3 regions of the Priestia sp. FSL W8-0524 genome follow, and region 2 is predicted to be linked to each of the others. Evidence: riboswitches for the same ligand, from Rfam matches in the RefSeq annotation. Region 2 holds a riboswitch; each other region holds the start of a gene.

Region 1 (2,266 bases), 3.7 Mb from region 2:
AAACTCTCCGTTGCATGCTCGTTCAATCATACTGATATGCAGAGCAATACCTGCTTTCATGTCCATCGTTCCTCGGCCAAAAAGCCAGTCTCCTTTTATCATATCTTTTTGTACGTGCGCCGGAACTTGTTCCATATCATTATAAAAAGTACTCGTTAACGTATCAGCGTGAAAAGCATCCTTTTTCCACTGTCCATAATCTTGTACATCCACTACGTCGTAATGACTGACTAATACAACTGTTTTATTCGTATTTTTCCCTTCAACAAAAGCTGTGACAATCGATCGCCCGTCTCCTGTTGAATGAAGCTCAACTTGCTCGTTTTTTTGAAAGTAAGGCAGCTTCAATAAATACGCCGCTATCGATTCAGCCATTTCCACTTCTGCCATCGTTCCTGTCACGCTAGGTATAGAAACCAATTCGCTTACAAGCTTCTTTAACTGTTCTTTTGTTTGATACAAAGATGTTTTGTTCGACATACCCTTCATCTCTTTCCTTTTTCTAAATTTTCCATCAAACAAAACGATTCGTCAATCCCTTTGACAGAGACCCTTTCATTCTATCCCTATGTATCATAGTATGCGCTTCCTTGACGCACATGATAAAAAAAGAGTGCGCGGCTAGGGCTAGCACCGCACACTCTTTTTTTACTTTTCGTCATCTTCTAAAAAGTCTAGGATACGATCAATAAGCTGTTCGCTTCCTGCATCGTTTCCATGTTCAAGAGACATTTCCATTTCAATGCTCCTTTCATAAAATATTCTTGTTTTATAACATACCACAATTCATTTCGAATGTAACCTTTAATTTGTGTAAAAATTTCGACAATTTATGATTAATTTTAAAACCTAGTGAGTAATGATTATACCCACCAGATTCTTCAATTGTCAAAAAACATGCTTTCTATTTAAAAACACTTTAAAAATAGAGGCGCGAGCAGACTTCTATAAAAGACAGCCTACTCGCTCAAGCTTGGAACAGCATGATGAATAAATTTCTAGTTCATTTGCTTTTTGTACATCTTTAATATCTATGCCTACAGCATATGTACGAACATGGTTTTCGACCACAATTTCATAAAATGTTTCTAATTCACGATAAGCTACTTGATAATGCTTTCCTAATAATTTTACGGCTTCCTTTAATGCTTTCTCTCCTGTATGTGCTGCAACTGCTGTATGACTCATAAAACCCTCTCCTTTTAGAAAAATAAAAAAAACTCATTTTGCTTTGATGCAAAATGAGTTTTTCACCCGTTTTATCACCCAAAGCACATGCTTTGCTGGTAGGAGCACCTTACATTCGTAGGTTGCTGTGGAGTCAAAGAGCCAGATCTCTCGTCCACTCGTGATAACTTTTTTAATTTAAAATTTATTTTATCAAACAATTCCATCCGCGTAAATAGAAAAATAAAAATATTTTAATTTTTTTGGTAATGGAATGAATTCAAAAAGTCAAAGCTTAGATTAGCAAAATAAGAAGCTGCTACAAGTAATGCCTCTTCATTTAATGAAAAAGAAGGATGGTGCCATTCATATTCTCCAGCCGTACCCATCCATACAAAAAATCCTGGTACACGCTGCTGATATACGGCAAAATCTTCTCCTCCAGGCGATTGTTCAGCTTCTACGACTTGATAACTAAGATTCTCTGCAGCGTTAATAACCAATTTTTCCAGCGTATCATCATTGTTTACTACAGGAAGATACGGATACCATTTAACGTCTACTGAAGCCCCGAAAGCTGCTCCAATCCCTTCAGCAGTTCGTTTCATAAGAGCCGGTATTTTTTCTCTCGCTTCTTCTTGAAAGGTACGCACCGTTCCTTCAAGCGTTACTTTGTCAGGAATGACGTTCCACGAGCTCCCTCCGTGGATTTGAGTTATGCTGACAACAACATTTTGAAATGGGCTGAGATTACGGCTGACAATGGTTTGTAAACTAGTAACAATTTGACCAGCAGCAGCAATCGGATCTACTGTTTTTTCTGGAATACCTGCGTGACCGCCTACTCCTTTGACGTCAATTTCAAAACGATCAACGCTTGCCATTAAAGGTCCCGATTTGACACCAATGGTTCCTACAGGAAGATTCGGTTTGTTATGCATTCCAAATATCGCTTCTACTCCTTCGAGCACACCTTTTTCAACGAGCATTTTTGCCCCAGAAGCCGTTTCTTCGGCCGGTTGAAAGATAAATCGAACCGTACCGCAAAGCTCCTGCTGACGCTCTTTGAGAAGAATGGCTGCTCCGATTATAGAAGCCG
Region 2 (2,266 bases):
TGTTACTGTCAAACCGGAAATCAAAGCTGGCAGCGATTCAGGTAACAGCACTTTAAAGATAATAGTGCTTGTTGTGGCTCCCATTGATTTAGCAGCTTCAATAACACCTTTATCAATTTCACGCAGACCAATTTCTACAAGACGCGCATAAAATGGTGCTGCTCCAACAATTAAAGCCGGTAACGCTGCATTAGCGCCTAAAATACTTCCTACCAATGCTTTGGTAAATGGAATCAGTAAAACAATTAAAATAATGAATGGAATGGAACGAAAGATATTTACAACCGCCGACACAATGGCATATAAAGGTTTGTTTTGCCAAAGCTGTCCTTTGGACGTTAAAAATAAAAGCAAGCCCAATAAAATACCTAGAACAAATGTGGCTACAACTGAAATAGCCGTCATATATAGTGTTTCATTTGTCGCTTGAATAAAATCATCTAAAATAACGTTTGGAAATAGTTTCTCAAGCATTTGTCATTACCTCCACTTCTACCTGCTGCTCATGAATGTATGCAATGACTTTTTCAACTTCTGTTAATTCTCCGTCTAAATGAACGAACAACGTCCCGTATGAACCTGTTTGTGTATGAGAAATCTTTCCTTGCAAAATATTAATCGTTACATCAAACTGTTTTAAAATCGTTGTAATGAGCGGTTGCTCTGCTTTTCCGCCAACAAACGTCAGCTGAATAATTTGCCCGCTTGGATACAGCTCTTTTACTTGTTCAATCGTTTCAAACGTTTCCTCTGGTTCAGAAATCTGTTGAACGAATCGTTTTGTAATCGGCTGCTTAGGTTTTCTGAATACTTCTAGCACTTGTCCTTCTTCTACTACTGCCCCATTTTCCATAACGGCTACTCGATGACAAATTTTACGAATGACGTGCATTTCATGAGTAATCAATACAATGGTTAACCCTAGCTTCTCATTAATATCTACTAACAGATCTAAAATAGAATCTGTCGTTTGAGGATCAAGCGCTGATGTTGCTTCATCACAAAGCAATACTTTTGGATTGTTCGCTAGCGCTCGAGCAATCCCAACACGCTGCTTTTGTCCGCCGCTAAGCTGTGATGGATAAGCATCTTCACGCCCTTCAAGCCCGACTAGCTTAATAAGTTCGTCTACTCGTTTCATTCTTTTTTCTTTTGAAATCCCTGCTATTTCTAACGGAAAGGCAATATTTTCTCGTACCGTACGCGACCACAAGATATTAAAGTGCTGAAATACCATACTAATTTCTTGTCTAGCTTTTCTGAGTTTTCCGCCTTTAATTTTTCCAATATCATTACCTGCTACTTCGACCGTTCCTGTCGTTGGTGTTTCTAATCCGTTTAGCAAGCGAATCAAAGAACTTTTCCCCGCTCCGCTATAACCAATAATTCCGTAAATTTCACCTTGGTTAACGGTTAGATTCACATTATCAACAGCTGTTACTTGACCGCTTTTGGCCTGATAAATTTTTGTAACGTCTGTTAATGTAATCATATTTCTTCACCTTCTTTAATAAAAACTTAATTATGTTAGGTTGCCCTATAGGATGAAAAAGCCGTAAAACAATTTTCCCCATTAAAAAAGCCTCTCTGCGCATGACAGAAAGGCTCGATATTTAATCCTTTCTCTCATCTTTCAAAGCGCATAGCTTTGCAGGAATTGGCACCATTTCAGTTAGTCTGACGGTTGCCGGGTTTCACAGGGCTCAGTCCCTCCACCTCTCTTGATAAGAGTTCGCAACAATTATTTTGTTTTTGGGAAATATTCATTCATTTATGAACATTCATGAGTGTGATTTTAGCATGTGTCAGATAGGCTGTCAACAGATTTTGTTCTTGGGATAATATCCCAAGATTTCAACAGCCCCAACGGTTCGCTCTCTTTCCACTTCTTCATTTTAAACAAACGTTTGATTATCGAAGCTCCTCGAGTACGTGCTCGATGGAATGAAACGCGTAGAGTTTTTTTACCATTTCACCATTTTCCACTTCAATCAAACAAGGTACGCTTTCAATAGAAAATAATTCTGCTTTTGAAGGCATATAATTTAAATTGCTCATTCCGATGGTTACATCCGGCAGCATCGCTTCTGCCACGGTTAACATTTTTTTTGCCAGCTGACATGTCCCGCAAAAAGGCGTATGGAAAAAGATAAAGGCTCTTTCTCCTTCTTTTAACTGATCATCCAGCTGTTTTTCGCTCCATTCTTGCATGTTGCTCATTCCTTTTATGTTAAAAATTCTGCATTAACATCGATATTGGCACTCA
Region 3 (2,266 bases), 3.6 Mb from region 2:
AACTCCGCCTCCTGCATTAATAATGCTGTCGATTCCAAAGTCCTTCACAAGCTGCGGTACCATCCCAGGATGAATTCCTGCTGAAGGAACCGGGAAAGTCTGCTTATATTTGTACACAGGACGCGTTAATTCGTAGGCAATGCCTGTCGTATCTTCAAGAGAAAGCGCTACGCTTCCGTATGGTGATGGAAACAGTGAGAAATCTGCTCCGGCTAAGCGCAATAGTTTTCCAAGCAGTAATGAATTTGAAAAACCGTAAAACTCTGATGGCGTAAGCGCTCCGCTAACAGCTGGGTGTGCCATAATCGGCAAGTTAATTTCATCATCTTCTCGAAGTGCCTGCAGTACGTCTAACCCGTAAGCAAATACGTTGAATAAAAGAGCATCGGCTCCTAGCTCAGCTGCTTTTCTCGCTTTTTCTTTTAATTCAAACGTTCGTCCCGTTAAATTAACAGCATACAGCGTGCGGTGTCCCGTTTTTTCGTATACGTCATTCAGTACTTTTTTTCCTTCTGTAACGCGAGTTTCAAAAGGTGTTCGTTCACTATCAAACAAAATCTCGTCGTCTTTAACCAAATCCACTCCGCCAAGCGCTTGCTCACGCAGCTGAGTTGTTAAGTACGTCATGTCTCTTCCAATCACGCCTTTAAAAATACTCATCACAAGCGGACGGTCATAAACGCCTAGTTTCTCTCGTATACCTTCTATTCCAAAGCGCGGTCCTGGGAATTCAGCTAATAATTCATCAGGAAAATCCAAGTCTAATAATTTCACTTTTCCATCAAGTGATAGTTTTCCGAAAACCGTAACTAAAATAGCCGGTAAATCTCTTGAAAAGTTGGCAGTAGGATAAGCAATTTTGACAATAGCCTGCTTAACCTCTCCGCCTAAATATCCGTTAACACGTTCGCAGTCTTGAAGCTCAGTTACGGATACGACGCGCCCTTTATGCTTTTGAAGCTGCTGTTGATCTAAAAGCGGCAGATCTGTCCATGAGCCGACGGTTAGTCCTAAAGCGATTCCTTCCGCTTTTTTATGAAAATTTCCTTTATTGTCATGTAGTAAGTAGCTTGCAACGATTTCACTCATTATGCTAAAAACTCCCTTGCTGTTTAATATCGTTAATAAAAAAAAACCTCTTCTGTGATTAAGAAGAGGCTTTCGTTGCTCTTCTTATCTCTCAGCTGCTGCTGCAAGAATTAGCACCGTGCTTAACATGCGTTAAGTCGGTTGCCGGGCTTCATCGGGCTAGTCCCTCCACCTACTCTTAATAAGAAAGTTGCTATTTATTTAAATTGAATTCGTAGATTATATACTAAATAAAAAATACCGCTAGGATTTATCGGTTATTAATCTCGTTAACTTCTTACATATTAAGCCAACTCAAAAAGGATTGTCAATGCGTTTTTAAAATAAATTTAATTTTTTTATTCGAGATACAGCTTCTCTCATGCGCTCTTCATCCGTCAGCAGTCCTACGCGCACATAGCCTTCACCATATGTTCCGAAGCCTACTCCAGGTGCCACTACAACGTGGGCTTTTTCAAGAAGTAAATCTGAAAATTGTTCAGAAGTATATCCTTTAGGAACTTTTAGCCATGCAAAAAAGGAGCCCGCTGGAGATGTAACGTCCCAACCAATTTCTTGAAGCCCTTGAATAAAGGTATTGCGTCTAGATTCATAGCGCTTAACTAAATCATTCACACATTGTTGAGATTCTAACAGAGCTGCCGCTGCTGCCTCTTGAACCGCCCCAAAGAGGCTGACATACATATGATCTTGAAGAAGATTAATAGCTTCTACTACACTTTCATTTCCTACAGCAAATCCAACTCGCCATCCCGCCATGTTATACGTTTTAGAAAGAGTATAAATTTCAATTCCCGTCTCTTTTGCACCAGGAGTCTGTAAAAAGCTGATTGGCTTTTTACCATCAAATCCAATGGCTCCGTAGGCAAAGTCGTGTACCACACAAATATCGTGCTTGGCAGCAAACGCCACGGTGTCTTCAAAAAATTCTGCCGTTGCCACTGCACCGGTAGGATTATTCGGATAGTTTAAAAACATGAGCTTTGCCTGTTCTTTAGCACGTTCACCTATCTCTTCGTATACGGGCAGAAAATGATTTTCAGCCGTGAGCGGCATCACTTCCATCTTTGCTTTTGCAAGCTCTACTCCAGACCAGTAATCAGGATATCCAGGATCCGGAACCAGCACCGTATCTCCAGGGTTTAATAAGCACTGCGGGATTTCAACAAGTCCACCC

Evidence for each region. Region 2 has a riboswitch for S-adenosylmethionine ahead of NST66_RS24270 (methionine ABC transporter ATP-binding protein). Riboswitches for the same ligand answer to the same signal wherever they lie in the genome.
Region 1: it holds a riboswitch for S-adenosylmethionine, as region 2 does, so the genes downstream of both, NST66_RS04635 (hypothetical protein) here and NST66_RS24270 (methionine ABC transporter ATP-binding protein) in region 2, are expected to answer to the same signal.
Region 3: it holds a riboswitch for S-adenosylmethionine, as region 2 does, so the genes downstream of both, mtnW (2,3-diketo-5-methylthiopentyl-1-phosphate enolase) here and NST66_RS24270 (methionine ABC transporter ATP-binding protein) in region 2, are expected to answer to the same signal.

What each region holds. Positions count from the first base shown of each region.
Region 1 covers NZ_JBBOUG010000001.1:938,371-940,636, reverse strand. Annotated here, with positions in the region: gene NST66_RS04640 (M20/M25/M40 family metallo-hydrolase) at 1-480, opposite strand, end outside; gene NST66_RS04635 (hypothetical protein) at 946-1,188, opposite strand; SAM riboswitch class I at 1,257-1,358, opposite strand; gene NST66_RS04630 (amidohydrolase) at 1,422-2,266, opposite strand, start outside.
Region 2 covers NZ_JBBOUG010000001.1:4,631,458-4,633,723, forward strand. Annotated here, with positions in the region: gene NST66_RS24265 (methionine ABC transporter permease) at 1-474, opposite strand, end outside; gene NST66_RS24270 (methionine ABC transporter ATP-binding protein) at 467-1,492, opposite strand; SAM riboswitch class I at 1,624-1,731, opposite strand; gene NST66_RS24275 (thioredoxin family protein) at 1,912-2,211, opposite strand; gene NST66_RS24280 (toprim domain-containing protein) at 2,226-2,266, opposite strand, start outside.
Region 3 covers NZ_JBBOUG010000001.1:989,515-991,780, reverse strand. Annotated here, with positions in the region: gene mtnW (2,3-diketo-5-methylthiopentyl-1-phosphate enolase) at 1-1,089, opposite strand, end outside; SAM riboswitch class I at 1,171-1,277, opposite strand; gene NST66_RS04875 (pyridoxal phosphate-dependent aminotransferase) at 1,408-2,266, opposite strand, start outside.